One region of the Clostridium sp. ETTB3 genome, then DNA from elsewhere that is predicted to be linked to it. Evidence: a T-box and tRNA genes for the amino acid it is inferred to sense, from the RefSeq annotation. Region 1 holds a T-box; the other holds one or more tRNA genes.

Region 1 (11,466 bases):
GATAGAGTTTCAATTGGTAAAAATGCAGTTATCATGATGGGTGCTGTAATTAATATAGGTGCTGAAATTGGTGAAGGAACAATGGTTGATATGAATGCAGTTATTGGAGCTAGAGGTCAACTTGGTAAGAGAGTTCATTTAGGTGCTGGTGCTGTTGTTGCTGGTGTTTTAGAACCACCAAGTAAAGAACCTTGTCAAATAGGTGATGATGCTTTAATAGGTGCTAATGCTGTTATTCTTGAAGGTGTTAAAATAGGTGCTGGTGCTGTTGTTGCTGCTGGCTCTGTTGTTACAGAAGATGTACCTGCTGGAGTTGTTGTTGCTGGTTCTCCTGCAAGAATTATTAAAAATGTAGATGATAAAACTAAAGATAAAACTCAAATCCTAGATGATTTAAGAAAGTAAAAAACTCCCTTTTGGGAGTTTTTTATTATACAGCACCTTCAGTATGATTTGTATTATCCTTATTTTTAGCTTCTTCATCAGAAACCTTTTCCATTTTAGAAATTGAAACTTCATAAGCCACTTTTTTAACAACTTCATTTTCACTTATCTTCTTTTGATATTCACGACTTTGAAGTCTTCCCCATACTCTTATATTATCTCCAACTTCTAAAGTCTGACAGAATCTTGAGTTTCTTCCCCATGCAATAGTTGGAATATAATCAGATTTATTATATGCTCTATTTACAGCTAATAACACATCTGCAATTTCTCTTCCAAATGGAGTTTTTCTATAAACTGGCTCCTTGCATATATATCCATCTAAGAATATTTCATTTGGATTTTTACTTTTTTCTATGCATGGTTCTATATTTCTAGCAAAAACTGTTAATATTAACTTGTTTGCGCCATCTACAAATTTATTATAAGATCTTAATTGACCTAAAACTACTATTTCTTTACCTATAGATAAATCCATGTTACTTATAAGTCTTTCAGATACTGTAATATTTAATAAATCTACAGAATCACTTAATCTTGTTACCTCCAATAGGAAAGTATAAAAACCTTCCCCATACATCTCATGACTAAATTCCATACCGCTTACAACTTTTCCTTCAAGATAAATCTTGTTATTTAACATCAAATTGTCCATCTTTACCCCTCTCTCCCTTAGTAATTAAATAAAATTCTTATTGCTGCACAATCATATCAAGGATTTATTTCCATTATAATACAAATCCATTATAACTTTCAATATTTTTATAATAAATATTTTAAATTTTGTTTATCTTTTTCATTTATAAAATATTTTTACTTATAATACTTTTCTAATAAATAATAAATTTACCAAATCCAAATCTTTTGTATTTTAAAATTAATATATTTTTAAATTTATAAACATAATATATATATCTTATTTATTACTATAAGGAGTGTTTTTTATGAATTATTATAAAAAAATGTTTATTTCTTTTATAAGTATTTTTTTAGTAACAGTCATTTTTTATTTACATAATTTTAGCTTAATTTCTAAGCCAGTCACATATTTATTTAATAAAAAGCTTCCCATATATAGTGTTGATACAACAGAAAAAGAAATAGCACTTACATTTGATATTAATTGGGCTGAAAATGATTATTTAGAAGATATATTAAAAATATTAGATAAATATGATGTTAAAGCAACATTTTTCATAATTGGAAAATGGATAACTTATAATGAAAACAACACCAAAAATTTTATTGCTATAAAAAATGCTGGTCATGAAATAGGAAATCATAGCTATGTTCATCCAATGTTTAGTAAAATTTCTAATGAACAAATAGAAGAAGAGTTAAATAAAACAGAAAAAATATTTAATAATATTGCAGGAATTAATAGTAAAATATTTAGATTTCCTAGTGGTGATTTTAATGAATCATCATTAACTAAGGTAGAATCAATGGGCTATAATTGCATCCAATGGAACTTGGATTCTATAGACTACAAAGAAGCCGGAGCAGATATAGAATATAATAGAATTATAAAAAAAGTTAAACCCGGTGATATAATATTATTTCATAACAATGCTAAATACACACCAGGTAATCTTGATAAAATAATATTAAAATTATCTAATGATGGGTATAAATTTAAAACTATAAGTGAAATTATATATAAAAATGGTTCTATTGATGATAATGGTATTCAACATAAAAGTAATTAAAATAACAAAATTAAGCTGATTTTTCAAATTAACTACTTTAATATTTAAATATTTTTTATTAATATATATTTTCAAATTTAAATTTAAAAATATATTATTATAACTACAATATTCCATATCCTTAAATTTATGATATAATAATATAGACACTTTCATAATGGAGGTTAATTATGTACGAAAATTCAGCAGAATTAGCAGAGAATAAATTATTAGTATTATATGTTATACAGTCATTAAAACAACCTATTTCAAAAACTCAACTTACCGAAATTATATTAGAAAATAATTTTATTAACTATTTCACTTTACAACAGTATATTAGTGAATTAGAATCATCTGAATTTGTAGGATATGTTGAAAAAAATAATAAAAAATTAATTACAATCACAAAAAAAGGAGAAAATGTTTTATCTTTCTTTAATGAAAGAATTTCTCCAATAAAAAGAGATATAATAGATAATTATATCTCAAAAACAATTGATAACATAAAAAAAGAATTAACTATTCATAGTGATTACACAATTGAAAAAAATAATTCTTTTATTGTTGATTTAAAAGCCCTTGAAGATGAAATTTTACTTATAGATTTAAAAATTTCTGTTCCAACAAAAAAGCAAGCTTCAAATCTTTGTGCAAGATGGAAGGAAAATCCTTCAGATATTTATACTAAGATTGTTCAAGTGCTTTTTAATGAAGAAAATTAAAATAAGATCATAGCATTTGGTTCCGAATCAACTGCTATGATTTTTTCTATTTTATTTTTTTCTAATATAATTAATCGCCCTTTTAAATAATCTCCAATATATAGTTTGTTATCCTTTTTTAAAATACCTTTAGGCATTCCACCAATATATAGTGTTTTTTCTACACAATATTTTTCTTTATTAATTATGCTAATACTTCCTTCTGTAAAATTTGTAACATAAATATGATTTATATCTTCATATAAATCTATTGGTGATGTTCCAACTTCAATTCTTGCTACTCTTTTAAATGTATCTATTGAAAAAACATCTAAATATCCATTTTCATCACTTCCTAAATAACTTTCACATATATAAATAAACTTTTTATTATTAGATATCTTTACTTTGATTGGATATTCTGGAGTTGAGAGGGTCTTAACTATATGATAATCTTTTACACGTATTATATTAGTACAATTTTCTTCTAAATTTGATACAAATATTAAATTATTTTCATTGCAATAATCAATGCTATGAGGCCAACTTCCAGTTTTAATTTCCCACAATACTCTATTCTGTAATAAATCATACACAACTATAGAATTAGATTCTCCACAAATTGTATATATTTTATTATTAATTTGTACTAAATCATTAGGTTTAGGTCCTACACTAATATTTTTAATTTCCTGCATTGAACTTTTTAAAAAAATTGATATTGAATCATTATAATTATTAGCACTAATAATTTTATCTTCATAAACTCTTATACTATGAGGTCCAACTGGTGTTTCTGATAAGCTGAATAGTATTTTTTTTATTTCCAAAGACTTTAAATTTATTATTGAAAGTAAATCAGCACCTGTATTGCATAAAATTATAGAATTCAACAATACACCCCCTCTAAAACTTCTATGTATTTTAATATATGCAAATTTTATTTACTTGGCTACTACAGGAATTTTCATTGTTTTACTTTATTTTTATCAATTATCAATATATAATAAAACAGTAATTAATTTATACATTGGAGGGATTATTATGTTTACTTATAAGACATCTGGAGTATGTGCTACAGAAATAAATGTAGAAGTTAAAAATAATATTATTGAAAGTGTTGAATTCGTTAGAGGTTGTCCTGGAAACTTATTTGGAATTTCTCAATTAGTTAAAGGAATGAATATTGATGAAGCTATAGAAAAACTTAAAGGAATAGATTGTAGAGGAAAAGGAACTTCTTGTCCAGATCAATTATCTAAAGCTTTAATAGAATATAAAAATTCTAATCAATAATAAAAATGCGCCAAGTTTTTTTCTTGTCGCATTTTTATTATTGATTTATTTTATTAATTGAAGAGCAATTTCCATCATTTCTGTAAATGTAGTTTGTCTTTCTTCTGGAGAAGTTTCCTCTCCCTTAAAAATATGATCTGATATTGTTAATATTGATAATGCTTCAACATTATTTTTAGCTGCTAATGTATAAAGTTCTGCTGTTTCCATTTCTACAGCTAATACTCCATAGTCAGCCCATGTCTTTAATGAAAAATGATTTGTATCATCATAAAATAAATCACTTGATAATACATTTCCTACCTTTACATTAGCTCCCTTAGTTTTTGCCACATTATAAGCATTATATAGTAAATCAAAATTAGCAGTTGGTGCATAATCAAGACCATTAAATCTTCTTTTATTAATTCCAGAATTTGTAGATGCACTTTGAGCAAGAACTATATCTCTTACATTTACCTCTTCATTACAAGAACCTGCTGATCCTATTCTTATAAGCCTTTTAGCTCCATAAAACTTAATTAATTCATTAACATAAATTGAATGAGATGGTAATCCCATTCCTGTACCTTGTATAGATACTTTCTTTCCTTTATAAGTACCTGTATAACCATACATTCCTCTAACTTCATTATAACAAACAGCATCTTCTAAGAAATTTTCTGCTATAAATTTTGCTCTTAATGGATCTCCTGGTAATAATACTGTTTCTGCAATTGCACCTTCTGGCGCCATAATATGTAAATGTTTTGACATAAAATCTCCTCCTCTTTATTTGCTTTATTATTCATAATTATATTATATTTTATTCTAATAGTAAATGTTTATGTTTTTTACTTTATTTTTTGTTTTTATTTTATACTTATTTACGAGTATTTTATTTAAGTGTATAAATTGAAAATAAATCTTCTAAAAAGATATGTCCTTATGAATTTTCTATAAAAAAAAGCTACAAATCAATACTGTAGCTTTTTTTAAAATCACTTTATTGGGATATTTTTCTTATTATTTTTCTCATATCTCCTATCATATAAAGTGAACCACTTGCTAATATAAGATCTTTTTCAGAAGCATCATTTAATGCTTCTAAATATGCTTCCTCATATTTATCAAATGCCTTACAATTTTTATTAAATTTACTTACTTCATCTTTTAAACTCTCTGCTAATTCACCTCTTATTGAATTTGGCGTAACCGCATATACTTTTTTAGCCATAGGTGTTATTATCTTTATCATTTCTTCAACATCTTTATCTGCTAATATTCCTAAAATTAAATATAAATTTTCATATTTAAAATATTTTTTTATATTTCTACTTAATGTTTTTATTCCTTGTATATTATGTGCACCATCTATAACTACATATGGATTATTTGATAAGACTTCTAAACGCCCTTTCCAGCTAACATTTTTTATACTTTTTACTATATTAGCAATTGATATATCTATTATATTTTTATTATTTAAAACTTCAATAGCTTGCATTGCAACACTTAAATTAATTATTTGATGTTCTCCAAGTAAAGGTAATAATATATCAATTTCATTGTTATATTTTAATAATTGATACGGCTTATCTAAATTTACTATATTTTCAAACTTTAAATTTTCATTATTAGCAATATAAAGTTCTGAATCCATCTCAAAACACTTATTTTTAATAACCTTTAAAACCTCTTCTTGTTGAGGATATATTACTGTAGGAATTCCCTTTTTAATAATTCCAGCCTTTTCCCTAGCTATTTTCTCCAAGGTATTTCCTAAAAGATTAGTATGATCAAAACTTATAGAAGTTATTACTTGAATTATTGGTTTAATAACATTAGTAGAATCTAACGTTCCTCCTAAACCTACTTCTATAACTCCAAAATCTATATTTTCTTTCTTAAAGTATAAAAGCATTAAAACAGTAATTATTTCAAATTCTGTAGGGTGGTTATATCCGGCTTCTATTACTTTATCTACTGCTACTTTAATCTCATCCATTAAAATAGCTAAGCTCTCTTTTGGAATATTATTTCTATTAATTTGAATTCTTTCTTCAAACTCTTCTATAAATGGTGAAGTATACATTCCAACCTTGTATCCTTCCCCCATTAATATTTCTGTTATCATTGAAGTTGTAGAACCTTTTCCATTTGTTCCTGCAATATGTATAAGCTTTAAATCTCTTTCAGGATTGCCTAAGTGCTCTAGTAATTTATACGTTCTTTCTAATCCATAATTTGACCCAAAGTTACCAACTTCAGTTATATATTTCATTGCTTCTTCGTATTTCATAACTTACCTCATATTATTTTTTTAATTTATATTATTAAATATAAATTATATTTAATTAAAATGCAAAATTATCTAATACTTTAGCTAGTTTAATATTATATACACATATAGTTTTTTAAATTTATATAAAAATACCATCTAACAAAGCTTAAATTAGTTTTATTAGATGGTATTTTAACCTATTAATTTTTTATTGTATTAATATATATTTACTCTTCTTTAGACATAGATGATAAATTATTTCCTTGTGTTCCATCAGGCTTAGTTCTTAAATATTCTTCGCCTTTTTTAGAATGAGCAATGATTACTCCATCAATTTGCCCTTTTTTAGCCATTTCAACTCCTTGTGCTTTATCTATTGTTGTGCCATTTTCTAATACATATTGTTTTATTTCACCGCTACTATCTTTAATTGTTTCAACTATTTTATTACTCATATTATTCACCTCTTAATTTTATTTTCTGCAAAGTAAATATTTTTATTCATTGTAAGTTATTTTCTTAATACTAAAATTATAATAAATAAAAATTATTACATTAAATTAAAATATAAATTAAGAATTTAGCTTAACAATTTAAAAATTAAAAGCAAGAAATAAAGTATAAAAATTTATTTCTTGCTTTTTTATTAATTATTTATTATTTTAAAGTATCTATTCTAACTAATACTGCATCAAGCATTTCTTTATATTTAACTAACTTTTCTTTTTCACCATTTATTACTGCTTCTGGAGCTTTAGATACGAATCCTTCATTAGAAAGTTTCTTTTCTATTCTTGTTACTTCACCTTCTAATTTTTTCTTTTCTTTATTTAATCTTTCTAATTCTTTTTCCTTATCAACTAAGTCTAAAAGTGGCATAAATAACTCTCCACCCTTAACTACTAATGATACTGCATTTTCAGGAACTAATGATTTATCAGTTATAAATTCAACTTCTGAAGCTGAACCTAACTTTTCCATATAAGGAATTCCAGCAGTAAATGCTTCTTTTGCTTCATCAGAAATATAGCAAATTACTTTTGCTTTTCTTGATGGTGGAACGTTCATTTCAGCTCTTACATTTCTTAATCCCTTAATAGCTTCTATAACAAATTCCATATCTTTTTCTGCTTTGCTATCTGCTAAATTTTCAAAATATTCTGGCCATGAAGAAATTGTTATAGATTCTCCATCTGTTAAAGTAGTGTATATTTCTTCTGTAATGAATGGCATTACTGGGTGTAATAATTTTAATCCTGTAGTTAATACAGTATATAATACATTATATACTACGCCTTTAGCTTTTTCATCATCACTAAAGAATACTGGCTTAACAAGTTCTATATACCAGTCACAGAATTCAGTCCACATAAAGTCATAAACTTTTTGAAGAGCAATTCCTAATTCATATTTTTCCATATTTTCAGTTACTTCTTTAACTAAAGTATTCATTTGAGATAATATCCATCTGTCAGCTAAGCTATATTCCTTACAATAAGCATACTTGTTCATTAATTCTGCATCTAAGTTCATCATAACGAATCTTGATGCATTCCACATCTTATTAGCAAAGTTTCTTGCTGCTTCAACTCTTTCTGGTATATATCTTATATCATTACCTGGAGAGTTACCAGTAACAAGCATGAATCTTAATGCATCTGCACCATATTCATCAATAACTTCTAGTGGATCAACACCATTTCCTAAAGATTTACTCATCTTTCTTCCTTGAGCATCTCTTATTATACCGTGAATTAATACTGTATCAAATGGAGTTTCTTCCATGTTGTGTATTCCTGAGAATATCATTCTAGCAACCCAGAAGAATATAATATCATATCCAGTAACTAAAACATTAGTTGGATAGAAGAAATCTAAATCTTCTGTTTTTTCAGGCCATCCTAAAGTTGAGAAAGGCCATAATGCAGATGAGAACCAAGTATCAAGTACATCTTCATCTTGTCTTAAGTTTTCAGAACCACACTTTGAACACTTACATGGTGCATCAACTTCAACCATCATATTATTACAATCATTACAATAGAATACAGGTATTCTATGCCCCCACCATAATTGTCTTGAAATACACCAATCTTGAATGTTTTCCATCCAATTGAAGTATATTTTATCAAATCTTTCTGGAACAAACTTAGTTTTTCCATTTCTAACTACATCTATTGCTGGTTTTGCTAAATCAGCCATTTTAACATACCATTGTCTTGAAACTATAGGTTCAACAACAGTTCCACATCTATCATGTGTTCCAACATTATGAGTATGTGGTTTAACTTTAACAAGTAATCCTTGCTCTTCTAATTCCTTAACCATTTGCTCTCTAGCTTCATATCTATCTAATCCTTGATATTTTCCACCTAATTCATTAATTACACCGTGGTCATCCATTACTCTTATTATTGGAAGATCATGTCTCTTACCAACTTCAAAGTCATTAGGGTCATGAGCTGGTGTTATTTTAACTGCTCCTGTACCAAATTCCATATCAACATAATCATCACCAACAACTGGTATTTCTCTATCAGTTAAAGGTAATTTTAATGTTTTACCAATAATGTGCTTAAACCTTTCATCATTTGGGTTAACTGCAACTGCAGTATCTCCTAATAATGTTTCTGGTCTTGTAGTAGCTATTTCTAAATACCCTGAACCATCAGCTAAAGGATAGTTTATGTGCCAGAAGCTACCTTCTTTTTCTTCATATTCAATTTCTGCATCTGATAATGCTGTAGTACACTTTGGACACCAGTTAGTTATTCTATTTCCTTGATATATAAGACCTTCATTATATAACTTAACAAATACAGTTCTTACTGCTTTATTTAAATTTTCATCCATTGTAAATGCTTCTCTTGAGAAATCAGCAGAAACACCCATCTTTTTAAGTTGTTCTCTTATGTGACCTCTATATTCATCAGACCATTCCCAAACCTTTTCTAGGAATGCTTCTCTTCCCATTTCCTTTTTAACTAAACCTTGTTTCAATAATTCATTTTCAACTTTAACTTCAGTTGCGATTGAAGCATGGTCTTGTCCTGGTAACCATAAAGTACAGTAACCTTGCATTCTTTTAAATCTTATTAACATATCTTGAAGTGTATTATCAAGTGCATGCCCTAAGTGAAGTCTACCAGTTATATTCGGTGGCGGCATCACTATTGAAAATGGCTTTTTAGTTTTATCAACAACAGGAGTGAAATATTTTTTTTCTTCCCATGTTTTATAAATTCTTTCTTCAAATTCTTTTGGATTATATGTTGTGGCTAAATTCTTCTTTTCTTCCATCACTAAAACCTCCTGAATAGTTTTTTATATATTTAAAGTTCTTATATAAAGACCACTTTACAAATTTAAATTTTTATAACAAATACTTTAAGACATTTATTTAAATATTAAAATTACATTTTATTTCATAAAAAATTATTACCTTAATTATAATATCCATAATTTTATTTTTAACTCTATTCCATTACTTTATATACTTATGAAATAGTATAAGCTAAAAAAAAAGAGCCTTAATCCTAAAAAAGGACGAAGACTCGTGGTACCACCTTTATTTCTAAATGATTTTTTACAATATATATATAATATTATTTAATCACTTAGATCTCAATTAAATAACGACTAGAATGCCGTCTTTGATTACTACTATTTCACCAAAGAAACTCAAAAGCTACCTTCAGGATATTCTATATAGAAGGCTTACAGCCTAGACCTTCCTCTCTTAATACGTCCTATTCCTTACTCCTCTTTATCACTGCTTTTAAATATTTATTTGTATTTATATTATGATATTTTTTTACTATTGTCAACAAATCTATAATATTTTTATTAACCATTATTATATTAAAAATATAATATACATATGAAGAAATTTTACTATACTTCCTAGTTAGCTATAAATAAATTTATCATTATTAACAGTAACAGCAACTTCCCCACCATCACTTAATTTTCCAAACAATATTTCATCTACAAACATAGGCTTAATTTCTTGATTTATAACTCTAATAATTTCCCTAGCTCCATATTCTTGTGATATTCCCTTTTTGGCAACAAAGTCAATACACTTATCATCAAAATTAACCTTAACATTTTTCTTTGATAAAATCTCATTAAATTTATCTAATTCTCTTTTTGCAATATTTAATGCCATTTCCTCATTTAAATTATTAAACACTACTATTTTATCAAGTCTATTCCTAAATTCAGGCGTAAAAAATTTTTTAATTTCTTCCTTAATAGCTTCACCCTTAATAATTCTATCTCCAAATCCAATAACTGATTTACCAATATCCTTAGCTCCTGCATTAGAAGTCATAATTAAAAGAACATTTCTAAAATCAGCCTTTCTTCCTTGATTATCACTCAATGTTGCATAATCCATTACTTGAAGCAACACATTTAATATATCTGGATGAGCTTTTTCTACTTCATCTAATAATAAAACACAATATGGATTTTTTCTTATTGTATCAGTTAATAATCCACCTTCTTCATATCCTACATAACCTGGAGGAGCCCCTATAAGCTTTGCTGCAGCATGTTTTTCTGCATATTCACTCATATCAAATCTAATAAGTTTAACCACTAAACTATCTGCTAATGTTTTTGCTACTTCTGTTTTTCCTACACCTGTTGGTCCAACAAAAAGAAGTGAACTTATAGGTTTATTTTCATTATTAAGACCAGCCCTTGAAGTTTTTATACATCTTACTATTTCATGAATAGCCATATCTTGTCCAAATATATTTTTTTCTAGATTTTCTTCTAATTCTTTTAATGAAGAAATTTCATCTTTTTCAACAGTATTTTTCGGTATATGACATATTTTTGATATAACTTCCTCTATAATTTTTTCATCAACAATTACTTCATTTGAATCTCTTCTATTCATAGAAATATATGAACCTGCTTCATCTATAATATCTATAGCTTTATCAGGTAAAAACCTATCATTTATATACTTATTACTTAGTTCTACAGCAAGCTTAATAGCATTATCACTATATTTTACATTATGATAATTTTCATAATTACTCTTTAATCCATTTAA
Region 2 (11,466 bases), 1.3 Mb from region 1:
CTACAGGAAGGTCAAGAAGATGTGGATGGCTTGATATAGTTATTTTAAAGACTTCTGTAAGAGTAAGTGGATTAACTTCATTAGCGGTGACAAAGATAGATACATTAGCAGGATTAGAAAAGGTTAAGATGTGCGTAGGATATAAGTTTAATGATGAAATTATTGATTATTTCCCAGCAAGTTTAGAAGATTTAGCTAAATGTGAACCAATATATGAAGAATTTGATGGATGGGATGAAAGTGTAGCAAATGCAAGAAGCTATGAAGAATTACATCCAAATGCAAGAAAATACTTAGAAAGAATAGAAGAGTTAACAGACACTAGAATTTCAATAGTGTCAGTTGGTCCAAGAAGAGATCAAACAATGAGAGTAAAACCATTATAATAAATTAAGACAAATAAGCTGTAATGCTATTAAATACATTATAGCTTATTTTTATTTTGAATAATATTCATTATCTATGAGCAAAATATTAATAAGTAAAAGTATAAATATAAGAGGTGAATATTATGATTGATAAATATACTACTTTAAGTGATATAATGTGTGAAAATCCAATAGCAGCAGATATATTAATGAGTTACGGAATTCCTACATATGCTATTACAGAAAATCAATTTTCTACTTTATCAGATGTTGCTACAAAGTATGGAGTGGATATTAATTCAATAGTTAATCAAATTAATAGTGGTTTAACTGGCTTATATTAAAATATTTAATTTGAAAGAAAAATATATTTAATGGATATTTAAGTAAAGATAATAGGTTTTATAGATTTAGGGCGTAAAACCTCGTGGCTTCATGCCCGAGGCTGTAAGCCCATTACTTTAATTTTTGGTCTTGTATATATTTTTTTAGTTATCTCCGAACTAACTGCCCCAGCAGTACCGATATAATATCCTTTGCTCCATAATCCACTACCCAAAAACTTATTTTTTTTTAAACTTGGAAATGCTTTAAACATTTCGTTAGAACTAACACTTTTAATGATTTTAACTAGTTATGTTGGTGCAATAGTTGGTGGAGCAGATATAAAAATATAAATGTGGTCAGGCATAATTTCTTGCTCTAAAACTTAAAAACCATAATTATATGAGATAACTTTAAATAATTTCAAAATTTCATATTCTAATTCATCTTTAAATATATGATGTCTGTATTTTGGACAAAATACAATATGATAATTGATGTTATATACGCTATGTTTAGTTTTTCTTATCTTCTCTTTCAATTATAAGTTTCATTCCTTCTTCGATTAAATCATTAGCATTAACTCCTTTTTGGAGTGCTAATATTCTAATGCTTTTGTATAGTTCTTCATCTAATGTTGTGTTGATATTCTTTCTTGCCATTTTGTTCACCTCACAATATTTTTAATCATATTATAATGCATAGTTGACCATATATCAATGTAGAGCTATGATAAATACATAGATAAATATGTAAGGAGGTGGAAAAATGAAGTTAAGTTTTAAATTCAAACCAAGTATTAGTAAAAAACAATTAGAAATAGTAGAGGAATTATCTTATCATACAACTAAGTTATATAATATTATCAACTATGATTTAAGAGAAAATGGTGTAAAAACTTATTACGATATAGAGAAAAATAATAAAACTAATGTTGGAAGCATAGACTTAGGACTTGATAATATAGCCACATTAACCTTTAAAGATGGTTTGAATCAATATATCTTTTGTGGTAAAAAGCTAAAATCAGTTAATTCTTATACTAATAAAAAAATAGCTCATTTACAATCAATAGAAATGTTTAAATGTGGTTCAGATAAGTTTAAAAATACTAAAAGAATTAATAAAATTAGAAGATATAGAAATAACTATATAAATGACTATATGCACAAAGTTTCTAAATCTATTATAGACAAGTCTATTGAAAATAATGTAGGCAAAGTAGTAATAGGAAAACTTAAAGGAATAAAGCAAAATATGAACTATAATAAGAACTTTGTTCAAGTGACTATACAACGTTTAGCAGAGCTAATAAGCTACAAAGCTAAACTGCAAGGCATAGAAGTTAAATTCCAAGAAGAAAGCTATACAAGTGGATGTAGTGCTTTAGACTTAGAAGCTATTACAAAAAAGAACTATAACAAATCAAGAAGAATAGTTAGAGGATTATTTCTAAGTGGTTATGGACTTATAAATTCAGATATAAATGGAAGTCTAAACATACTTAGAAAATCAGAAAAATGTATTCCCGACTTAATTAACTTAAAGAGGGATAATGGGAAATTGGACTCTCCCAAGCGTATAAGGGTGGCTTGTTAATTCAAGTGGAAACTTAAATATCAGACTACGCTAAAAGAATCCTCGTGGTCTTGTATCCGAGGTAGTTCAATATTAATAAGGGGTGTTATAAATGGGAGTAAGGACAGAAAAGGAATATGAAGTCCATTATTATGAAGTTAATTATAGATTGGATTGTAAGATGTCATCAATAATTAATTATTTTTGTGATATAGGAGCTATTCAATCAAATGATTTAGGTGTTGGAATTGATTATTTAACGGAAAGAAGACTTGCATGGGTATTTTATAAATATGATATAAAAGTAAAGAGATATCCTAAGTTTGGAGAAAAAATAAGGGTAGTTACTAGTGCGAGTAGCTTTAAGAAGTTTTATGCATCAAGGTTATATGAAATGTATGACGAAAATAATGAAAAGATAGTAGAGGGAGAAGGAATATTATTATTAATTAATATAGATAAGAGAAGAGCTATAAGGATACCAGAAGACCAATATGAAGCTTATAATGTAGATAAAAATGAAAAATCAAATTTAAAAATAGAAAGATTAGAAAGAATGGAAAAGGTAGATAATGAAAATATATTTAAGGTTAGATATGGCGATATAGATTCTAATATGCACGTAAATAATGTTAGATATGTTGAGTGGGCAGTTGAATCACTTCCATTAGAAACTGTATTAAATTATGAATTGAAAGAATTAAATGTAGTTTTTGAAAAAGAATGCAAGTATGGAGTTGAAATAATAGCATCATATGAAGTAAGGGAATATAATGATGAATTAATAATATTGCATAAGATAGAAAATAATGAAGGTACAGAGCTTTCTATTTTAAAGAGTAAATGGAGTAAAGTAAGAAACTACACTGTATAAATATTAAGACTGCTTACAAAGTTACAGCAGTCTTAAATATTTATATAGCAGTTTATTTTTTTTGTGCAATTGATTGGGCAACAGCATATCCAGAACTCCAAGCCCATTGTAAGTTAAATCCTCCACAATCACCATGTACATCTAATATTTCTCCACAAAAATATAAATTAGGAACTATATTAGATTCTAATGTAGTAGGGTTAATTTCTTTTGTATTTACGCCACCAACAGTAACTTGTGCTTGATTAAAGTCATTAGTACCTGTACATGTAAATTTCCAAGATTTTAAGGTGCTAATTAATTTTTTCTTTTCATGCCAAGAAAGTTCATAACAAGGCATTTGAAGATTATCAATTCCAGATTCCTTAAGAAGTATAGGTATTAGTTTTTTATTAACGACACCAATTAATGCATTTATTATTGGTCTATGACTAAGTAAAGCAAAGTGACATTCTATAAAATCCTCTAATTCTTCAAGAGTATAACTTGGCATTAAATCAACAATAATTTCTGTTTTATTTTTCTTAAAGGTATTTTCAGAAGCTAAGGCTGATATTTGAAGTATAGGAGGGCCTGATATTCCATAGTCAGTAAATAATATTTCTCCAAATTCTTTTTTTATGGCTTTATCATCACATAAAAGAGTGACATATCCATCAAACTTTATTCCAGATAATGCTTTTAAATGATTATAATCTAATTTTAATTGAACTATTCCAGGAAGCAAATCAGTTATTGAATGACCCAGCGATTTTGTTAATTTATAACCACTTCCATCTGAACCTGTCTTTGGGGCAGATTTTCCTCCACAAGCTAAAATAATTTTATTAGCTGTGAATAAATTAAACTCCTCATTAGTTGTGGATAATTTAAATTCTTTACCCCTGTGGATATCTTTTACTTTGCAGTTTGTGTATAAAGATATATTTCTATCTTCTAAAGCCATTTTTAAAATATCAACAACTGATGAAGCTTGTAATGATTGTGGATAAAGTTTGCCATTTGGAAGAGATACAATTGGAAGTCCTAAAGATAAAAAAAAGTTTTTTGTATCTTCAAGAGAAAATTTTTCTAATGCTGAAAATTTAAAGTCTGAATTAGAACTATGATAATTAATAAATGGAGGTTTAATACAATTATTAGATATATTACATCTACCATTACCAGTAGTTAAAATCTTTTTACCAATTCTATCACTTCCTTCAACTATAGCAACATCCATTCCAAAGTCTTTTGCAGTAATAGCAGCAACTAAGCCAGAAGCTCCACCACCAACAATTATTAAATCATGATGCAAATAAAACAACCCCTTTCTGTTAGTTAGTAGTTGGAAGTTAGCAGTTATGTATCAAATTTAATTTGTGATTTTGTTTTATATGTATTAAAACAAGAATTAAGTTATAAATTGAATTTAAAATACTAGCTAAAACTACTAATTACTAAATATGATAATGTTTTGACTTATGTTCTGCAATAATAATTATGTAATTATAAAATAATAAATTTAAAAAATTAAGGAATACTAAATTTAGAGGTGAAATTTAATGATTGTTAAGATAGTTAATACTGAGTGTGAAGATTATAATAAAGAATTTAAATTAAGAAGAATGAATTATGATCAAGTAGTAGTTAATTATCCAGATAGTAAAGGAATAAGAGTATTTAATAAGGATTCAGTTGAATTTATTACTGAAACTGAAATAGATGAATTTTTAGTTAAATATAATGATTTTTTAAAAATTAAATTAAATAGGGGAATTTCAGTTGCGTTATATAAGGCGATTTTAGATACTATAGAAAATGAATATAATATTGAATTTAAAAGTCTTAACTTATTAAAAGATAAATATGCAATAAATAAAAGGGGAGTATGGGAAAAAGAAATTTTATGTGTTATTAATGAAATTATACCTATAAAAATAAATGCAAGTGGACAAAATTTTAAAAAAAGTGGATTTAATATAAAAGTTGAAGAAGTAAATAAAGAAGAATTTTTTGAAATTTGTTCTTTTGAAATAAAAAAAATAAATAAAGAAATTAAAGAAAAAGAAGATATTTTAGCGAGATATGGTATGGCAATTGAAAAAGTTAAAAATCCTGAAAATGTGGTAACCATGCTGATTTAGAAGTTTTTAATATTACATAATAAAAAATATATAAAAAAAAATTAAAAAAAGTGTTGACACTATATATAATTTTAGGTATTATAGGTAATGTGCTCGGGAGAGCGTAGGAAAAACAAAAAACTAGGCCCCTTGGTCAAGCGGTCAAGACACCACCCTTTCACGGTGGTAACAGGGGTTCGATTCCCCTAGGGGTCACCATTTATTTGGAAGCATAGCTCAGCTGGGAGAGCATCTGCCTTACAAGCAGAGGGTCACAGGTTCGATCCCTGTTGTTTCCACCAAATAATGGCTCAGTAGCTCAGTTGGTTAGAGTGCCGGCCTGTCACGCCGGAGGTCGAGGGTTCGAGCCCCTTCTGAGTCGCCACTTTAATTTAATATTAAAGTCATAAAAATGTGCTTCATTGGCTCAATGGCAGAGCAGCTGACTTGTAATCAGCAGGTTGTTGGTTCGACTCCGACATGAAGCTCCATTTTATGGCCCCTTGGTCAAGCGGTCAAGACACCACCCTTTCACGGTGGTAACAGGGGTTCGATTCCCCTAGGGGTCACCATTTTATATGGAAGCATAGCTCAGCTGGGAGAGCATCTGCCTTACAAGCAGAGGGTCACAGGTTCGATCCCTGTTGTTTCCACCAATAATGGCTCAGTAGCTCAGTTGGTTAGAGTGCCGGCCTGTCACGCCGGAGGTCGAGGGTTCGAGCCCCTTCTGAGTCGCCAATTTTATAAAAAACTCAATGTAAACAAATGAATAATGCATTGTAGTGAACAAAAGACTAGGCCCCTTGGTCAAGCGGTCAAGACACCACCCTTTCACGGTGGTAACAGGGGTTCGATTCCCCTAGGGGTCACCATTTTATATGGAAGCATAGCTCAGCTGGGAGAGCATCTGCCTTACAAGCAGAGGGTCACAGGTTCGATCCCTGTTGTTTCCACCAAATAATGGCTCAGTAGCTCAGTTGGTTAGAGTGCTGGCCTGTCACGCCAGAGGTCGAGGGTTCGAGCCCCTTCTGAGTCGCCATTTTAATTTTATAATATGCTTCATTGGCTCAATGGCAGAGCAGCTGACTTGTAATCAGCAGGTTGTTGGTTCGACTCCGACATGAAGCTCCAAAAAACTTCACTAAGGTGAAGTTTTTTTTGTTTTAAAAAATAATTATTAAAGCAAACTTATATAAATACATATAGTTAAAAAAATCCTAATAACTTATTTCAGTAAAGAAATTTAAGTTATTAGGATTTGTTTTTTTATTTTTGTCTTTTTAAATTAAGTTGTATTCTTATATCTTCTGCAAAAAATTTAAATAATTTAAATTCACCAATTATTCTTGAAGAAATTCTTTCGCTATACCTTTTTGAGATAAGAGGAAGACTTAAGTTTGTAGAAATAAGCATCTTTTTATTTTTTAATATTTTTTTATTAATTAATGTAAATAATTCTGTAGATGAGAAATCGGTAATTTGTTCTGAACCTAAATCATCAATAATTAGTAAATCACAATTAATAAGAAGATTTTCTAAATCAGTATCATTATTAAATTTTATATCCTTAAGTGCACGTAAAAGGTCATCAGAAGTTTTATAAACTACAAGAAATCCCTTATCTAATAATTCTTTAGCAATACACCATGATAAAAATGTTTTACCAGTACCAGAGTTACCATAAAACAAAAGGTTTGTATTTGAAGTTTTAAAGTTTGGTAAGTATTCACCAGTTATATATTCAAGGATATCTTCTATATTTTTACGAGGAGTATACCTTTCATCGTTTAATTTATGATTAGAATATAAATTTATATTAAAGTTTTTAAAATTATTAGTTTTAACAGCTTCTTCTAAATCTGAATCTTTATAATATAATTTAATTAATTTAGATTTAAAACAAGAACATTTGTCTATTCCAATAAATCCAGTATCTTTACATTTTGGACAATTGTAGTGTAAATTTAAATAATCAGGATTATATCCATGAGATACAAGCATTTCATATTTTTTAGCTCTTAAGTCGGTTATTTCTTCTTTAATGTTATTTAATTCATTTTGATCTGTAATTCCCCTTAATGCAGCCATAGATAAATTTAAACAAAGTTTTTGAATTGTTGTATCTAATTCTAATATTTCTGGATATTTATTTTTTATTTCTTCACGTCTTTTCATTAATTTACGATTTTCATCAGTACGAATTTTTTCATACATATCCATAAGTTCCGTTTGATATCCTTTAATCATCTTTATCCCATCCTAACAATTTCTTTTCTAATGAATCATAATCATATTCACGAGCTTCAAAGTTATTAAATTTAAGAGGATTAACCTCAGGGGTTTTTTTAATAAAATTTTTATTATTATGTGGAGATTGAGAAGCTTTATAAGCAACTTCTTTATTTTCAATAGCAGCTAAAGTTTTTAAGTTATTTTTATTCCAACTTGATAAAATTCCATCAATATATTTAAAATCAGAACGATTTAATCTTTGGAAACAAATATTACAAGCTTTTTCTATAACTTCTAAAGGAAATGCATAATCAATTATCCATTTCTCAAGCATTTCTTGTTGAGGTTTCATTAATTCAGGATTTTTTATTCCTAAATAATTTAATATATGTCGTATTTTTATCCACTTATCTTCTGTTTTCTTTATATAATTTTGTGCATCATCAATACTTGTAATATTCATATCATGCCAAGCAATGGCAACTTTTTCTATATAACGATAATCGCTTTTGCCTCGAGAAACACAATATTCTATAAGTATTAAAATTAACTCAGATGAAAAATTAAATTCTTCTTGCCAACTTAAATAAGTAGTCATTTCTTTAGGGGATAGTGGCCTTCCTAATAATCTTTCGATATCATTTAGCATATCTTTAGTTGAGGTTTTATTTAATGCTTCGAGCAAGTTAACTTCTTTATTTCTAGATTTTGAGTCTTCAACTAAGTCTATAAATTCAATATTATAATTACCCATTTTATCTATTGGAATAAGCTTAATTACACCTTCGTCGTTCCAATAATTTAGTGCATTTAAGATATCAGATTCAAGTAAGTTTAATGTTGAAGCTAATATAGTTGAGTTAGCACCCATTTCACCAGAATTATTATATTTTAACATTAATAGATAAACTTTAATAAATTCTCCACGAGCTTTTGGCATGTACTTTTCAATAAACACATTACTTACTAGTGTAAAGTTTGATGAGTTATTTTTTAACATAAAAGTGCTCATAATTTTTTTACCTTTCTTAAGTATTATTTGAATTTAAACTTAATCAATTTAAGTTTATTTTAACGCAATCATATTTAAATATAAATTAAAAAAAGCAATTCATATTATACAATAAACTTATTATAACAAAGGCAATCTTAACCCTCAACAAAACAATTTAATTAGTTAGATGCATAAAATATTAAAAATATGGATAAATTAAAAAATGTGCTTAAAAATTTGGTCCTTTAGGAGGAAAATTAAAAATGAATTTAAATAAGCAAAATAAAATAAGTGTATTATTAAAATTAATAAGTTTAACAATAATTATGCTTATAAGTTTTATGTTTATATTACCTAATAAAAATACTAGTGCAGAAAAAAATAATGGTTTTTATAAAAGTGTAATGAATTTAAATAATGAAAATGATGATAAAAACGAAGATAAGATAAATGCTATAAGTGTATTTAATAGTAATACAAATAATATTACAAATATTGATTTGCAAGGTCATAATATTAAGATAAAGGATAGTATAGTGTGCTTTTATACATCTATAGAAGATAAGTATTCTGTGTTAGAGGAAGTTTGTAATTCATATATAAATGAGCTCAATTTAGATATAAGTAATATAAGTCAAATAGAATTATTAGGAGTTATTAGCTCAAGTAATGAAAAAAATAGAATAACATATTTGAATGAAAGTGGAGAAATGGCACCTGAAATATATAATGCAGAAGTGATAAATGATAATTTATCAGGATTAAAGTTAAAAGTAACATTAGAAGAAATAGAAACTATAGAACCAGAAACAATTGTTGAAGAAACTAATGAATTATTGAGTGGTGAAACAAAGGTGATTCAGGGGGTGCAGGGGAATAAGCTCCTTAATAAAGAAATTACTTATTATGGGTTAAATAAAGATAATGAAAATATAGTAAGTGAAAATATTATTACACCTGTAGTAAATACGATTGTTAAAACAGGGATTAAAAGTCCTTATGAAGCAGGAGTAGCATTTTTATCAAATCCAACTAAAGGAGGATATGTAAGTTCTACATTTGGTGAAGTTAGAAGTAATTCTGTTCATAAAGGAATAGATATAGCAAAAGATTTAGGAGAAGATGTTAGTGCAGCACTAGAAGGAGAAGTTATTTATGCAGGATATAATAATGGTGGTTATGGTAATTTGATAATTTTACAACATAATAATAATATGAAAACATATTATGCACATTTAAGTAATATATACGTGAGTGTAGGAGAAATAGTAAAAAAGAATGATTTAATTGGGGCAATTGGAAGTACAGGCAATAGTACAGGGCCACATTTACATTTTGAGCTTAGGGTTGATAATAATCCTGTTAACCCAATAAAATATATACAGCAATAAAAAAACACCATTTAATGGTGCTTTTTTATTGCTTTAAAATTTTATTAACATCTACTTTTCCTTCACCTTGTTGGTTTTTAGGAAGATCTAATGATATAGAAGCAACTTTTAGCAAAGATAAAATATCATCAAATGTAAAGTTAGGGTTATATTCAAATAAAATGGTACAAATACCTGCTATATATGCAGCAGAAATTGAAGTTCCACTAAAACTTTTATAAGAATTATCTAATTTAGGGGCATGTATTTTAGAATCATTTTTATAGGATATATATGAGGTATTAGAATTTAAGGATACTACATCTACACAAGCTGCACAAAAGTTAGGTTTAGTGTCTTTCTTTAAGGCCCCACAAGAAGAATAATCATATGATTTTACATTAGAAGATGTTGTATCTATTCCTGAAATAGTTATACAATTGTTACTTAATGCTATTCCTGTAATAGAATTATCAATATTTTTATTGCTTCCGCTAGGTACTATACAAATTATTGATTTAAGTCTTGCAGTTTTTAATAATAAATCAAAAAGAATAAAGATAAATTTATTATAATTTAAACTTTCAAATGGTAAGCAAATAACCTTTATATTATATTGGTCACTTATATTAATTAATTCTTCTAATGCAAATAAAACATCAGAAGCATAACCTTTACCTAATTTATCAAAGGCTTTAAAACAATGTATAGTAGATTCTGGGGCAACTCCTGTATATATTTTATTTGAGGATGAGCCATTACCTGAAATTATCCCACAAGTACAAGTGCCATGACCATTATCATCATATGGATATGGAAGTTCATTAATTAAGTCTACGAAGGTAATTATCCTATTAAAGGGGTAAGTTAAATCTCTATGAGGATATACACCAGAATCAATAATACCAACTCCAATACCACGACCATATAGTGATAATTTATGAGAAATACGCACTTTATTTGCTGTTGGAATGCTCATTCCACATAAAAAAAAGTATTGATCTAAACAAATATATTTAACTTCAGGATATTCTAATAATAAATGTATTGATTTTGCTCTTAATTGAGCACAAATTATATTACAGGATTCAATTTTTCTAATTATATTACCACGATAAGAATGTATTTTTTTTGAAATTGAATCTGGAAAATTTCGATATTGTATTAAAATTCTATACTCTTTCATACTACTAGATGCTAAAAGAAATTTAAGATTAGGATCTAGTTTTTTAGTTGAAGAAAACATAAAAAACTCCTAAAATTATTCATATTACTATAGTATATGATTTAGGAGCCTTTTGTTAATAATAATAAATTTAAAACTTCCATTTAAAAAGTACTATTCCAGCTATCATTATTGCTATTCCAAGGATTTCATGTAAAGAAAATGGAACCTTTTCTGTGCCAAATAAACCAAAGGCATCAATTAAAGCAGATGCAGATATTTGAGCTATTAAAATAACAGCTGTTCCAATAGTTACACCTAGGGATTTCATACTTAACATAACTGTAAATGTTATGACAACACCTAGTATTCCACCAAGTAAATAAAGTTTATTAGTAGATTTTATTTCTCTAAAAGTGCCATCTCTAAAGAAAAAAAGTATTATTAGAGAAAGAA

The links. A T-box is a leader RNA that pairs with one kind of tRNA and senses whether it is charged. The one in region 1 lies ahead of ACUN06_RS06205 (valine--tRNA ligase), so its partner is inferred to be a tRNA-Val.
Region 2: it encodes a tRNA-Val, which carries the amino acid that the T-box ahead of ACUN06_RS06205 (valine--tRNA ligase) is inferred to sense. The anticodon was not compared.

The regions. Positions count from the first base shown of each region.
Region 1 covers NZ_CP199832.1:1,273,735-1,285,200, reverse strand. Annotated here, with positions in the region: gene dapD (2,3,4,5-tetrahydropyridine-2,6-dicarboxylate N-acetyltransferase) at 1-405, shown strand, start outside; gene ACUN06_RS06245 (single-stranded DNA-binding protein) at 431-1,099, opposite strand; gene ACUN06_RS06240 (polysaccharide deacetylase family protein) at 1,389-2,153, shown strand; gene ACUN06_RS06235 (DUF4364 family protein) at 2,324-2,857, shown strand; gene ACUN06_RS06230 (YncE family protein) at 2,854-3,729, opposite strand; gene ACUN06_RS06225 (TIGR03905 family TSCPD domain-containing protein) at 3,881-4,132, shown strand; gene deoD (purine-nucleoside phosphorylase) at 4,178-4,888, opposite strand; gene ACUN06_RS06215 (bifunctional folylpolyglutamate synthase/dihydrofolate synthase) at 5,118-6,413, opposite strand; gene ACUN06_RS06210 (DUF3892 domain-containing protein) at 6,623-6,850, opposite strand; gene ACUN06_RS06205 (valine--tRNA ligase) at 7,053-9,695, opposite strand; T-box leader at 9,935-10,177, opposite strand; gene clpA (ATP-dependent Clp protease ATP-binding subunit ClpA) at 10,303-11,466, opposite strand, start outside.
Region 2 covers NZ_CP199832.1:2,785,632-2,797,097, reverse strand. Annotated here, with positions in the region: gene ACUN06_RS13420 (adenylosuccinate synthase) at 1-386, shown strand, start outside; gene ACUN06_RS13415 (hypothetical protein) at 512-712, shown strand; partial or broken gene tnpA (IS200/IS605 family transposase) at 825-1,233, opposite strand; gene ACUN06_RS13405 (hypothetical protein) at 1,208-1,354, opposite strand; gene ACUN06_RS13400 (RNA-guided endonuclease TnpB family protein) at 1,461-2,291, shown strand; gene ACUN06_RS13395 (acyl-[acyl-carrier-protein] thioesterase) at 2,383-3,144, shown strand; gene ACUN06_RS13390 (BaiN/RdsA family NAD(P)/FAD-dependent oxidoreductase) at 3,197-4,441, opposite strand; gene ACUN06_RS13385 (hypothetical protein) at 4,689-5,270, shown strand; tRNA gene ACUN06_RS13380 (tRNA-Glu) at 5,394-5,468, shown strand; tRNA gene ACUN06_RS13375 (tRNA-Val) at 5,476-5,551, shown strand; tRNA gene ACUN06_RS13370 (tRNA-Asp) at 5,558-5,634, shown strand; tRNA gene ACUN06_RS13365 (tRNA-Thr) at 5,666-5,740, shown strand; tRNA gene ACUN06_RS13360 (tRNA-Glu) at 5,747-5,821, shown strand; tRNA gene ACUN06_RS13355 (tRNA-Val) at 5,830-5,905, shown strand; tRNA gene ACUN06_RS13350 (tRNA-Asp) at 5,911-5,987, shown strand; tRNA gene ACUN06_RS13345 (tRNA-Glu) at 6,047-6,121, shown strand; tRNA gene ACUN06_RS13340 (tRNA-Val) at 6,130-6,205, shown strand; tRNA gene ACUN06_RS13335 (tRNA-Asp) at 6,212-6,288, shown strand; tRNA gene ACUN06_RS13330 (tRNA-Thr) at 6,306-6,380, shown strand; gene ACUN06_RS13325 (ATP-binding protein) at 6,516-7,496, opposite strand; gene ACUN06_RS13320 (DnaD domain protein) at 7,489-8,493, opposite strand; gene ACUN06_RS13315 (peptidoglycan DD-metalloendopeptidase family protein) at 8,739-9,866, shown strand; gene ACUN06_RS13310 (S8 family serine peptidase) at 9,892-11,091, opposite strand; gene ACUN06_RS13305 (DMT family transporter) at 11,162-11,466, opposite strand, start outside.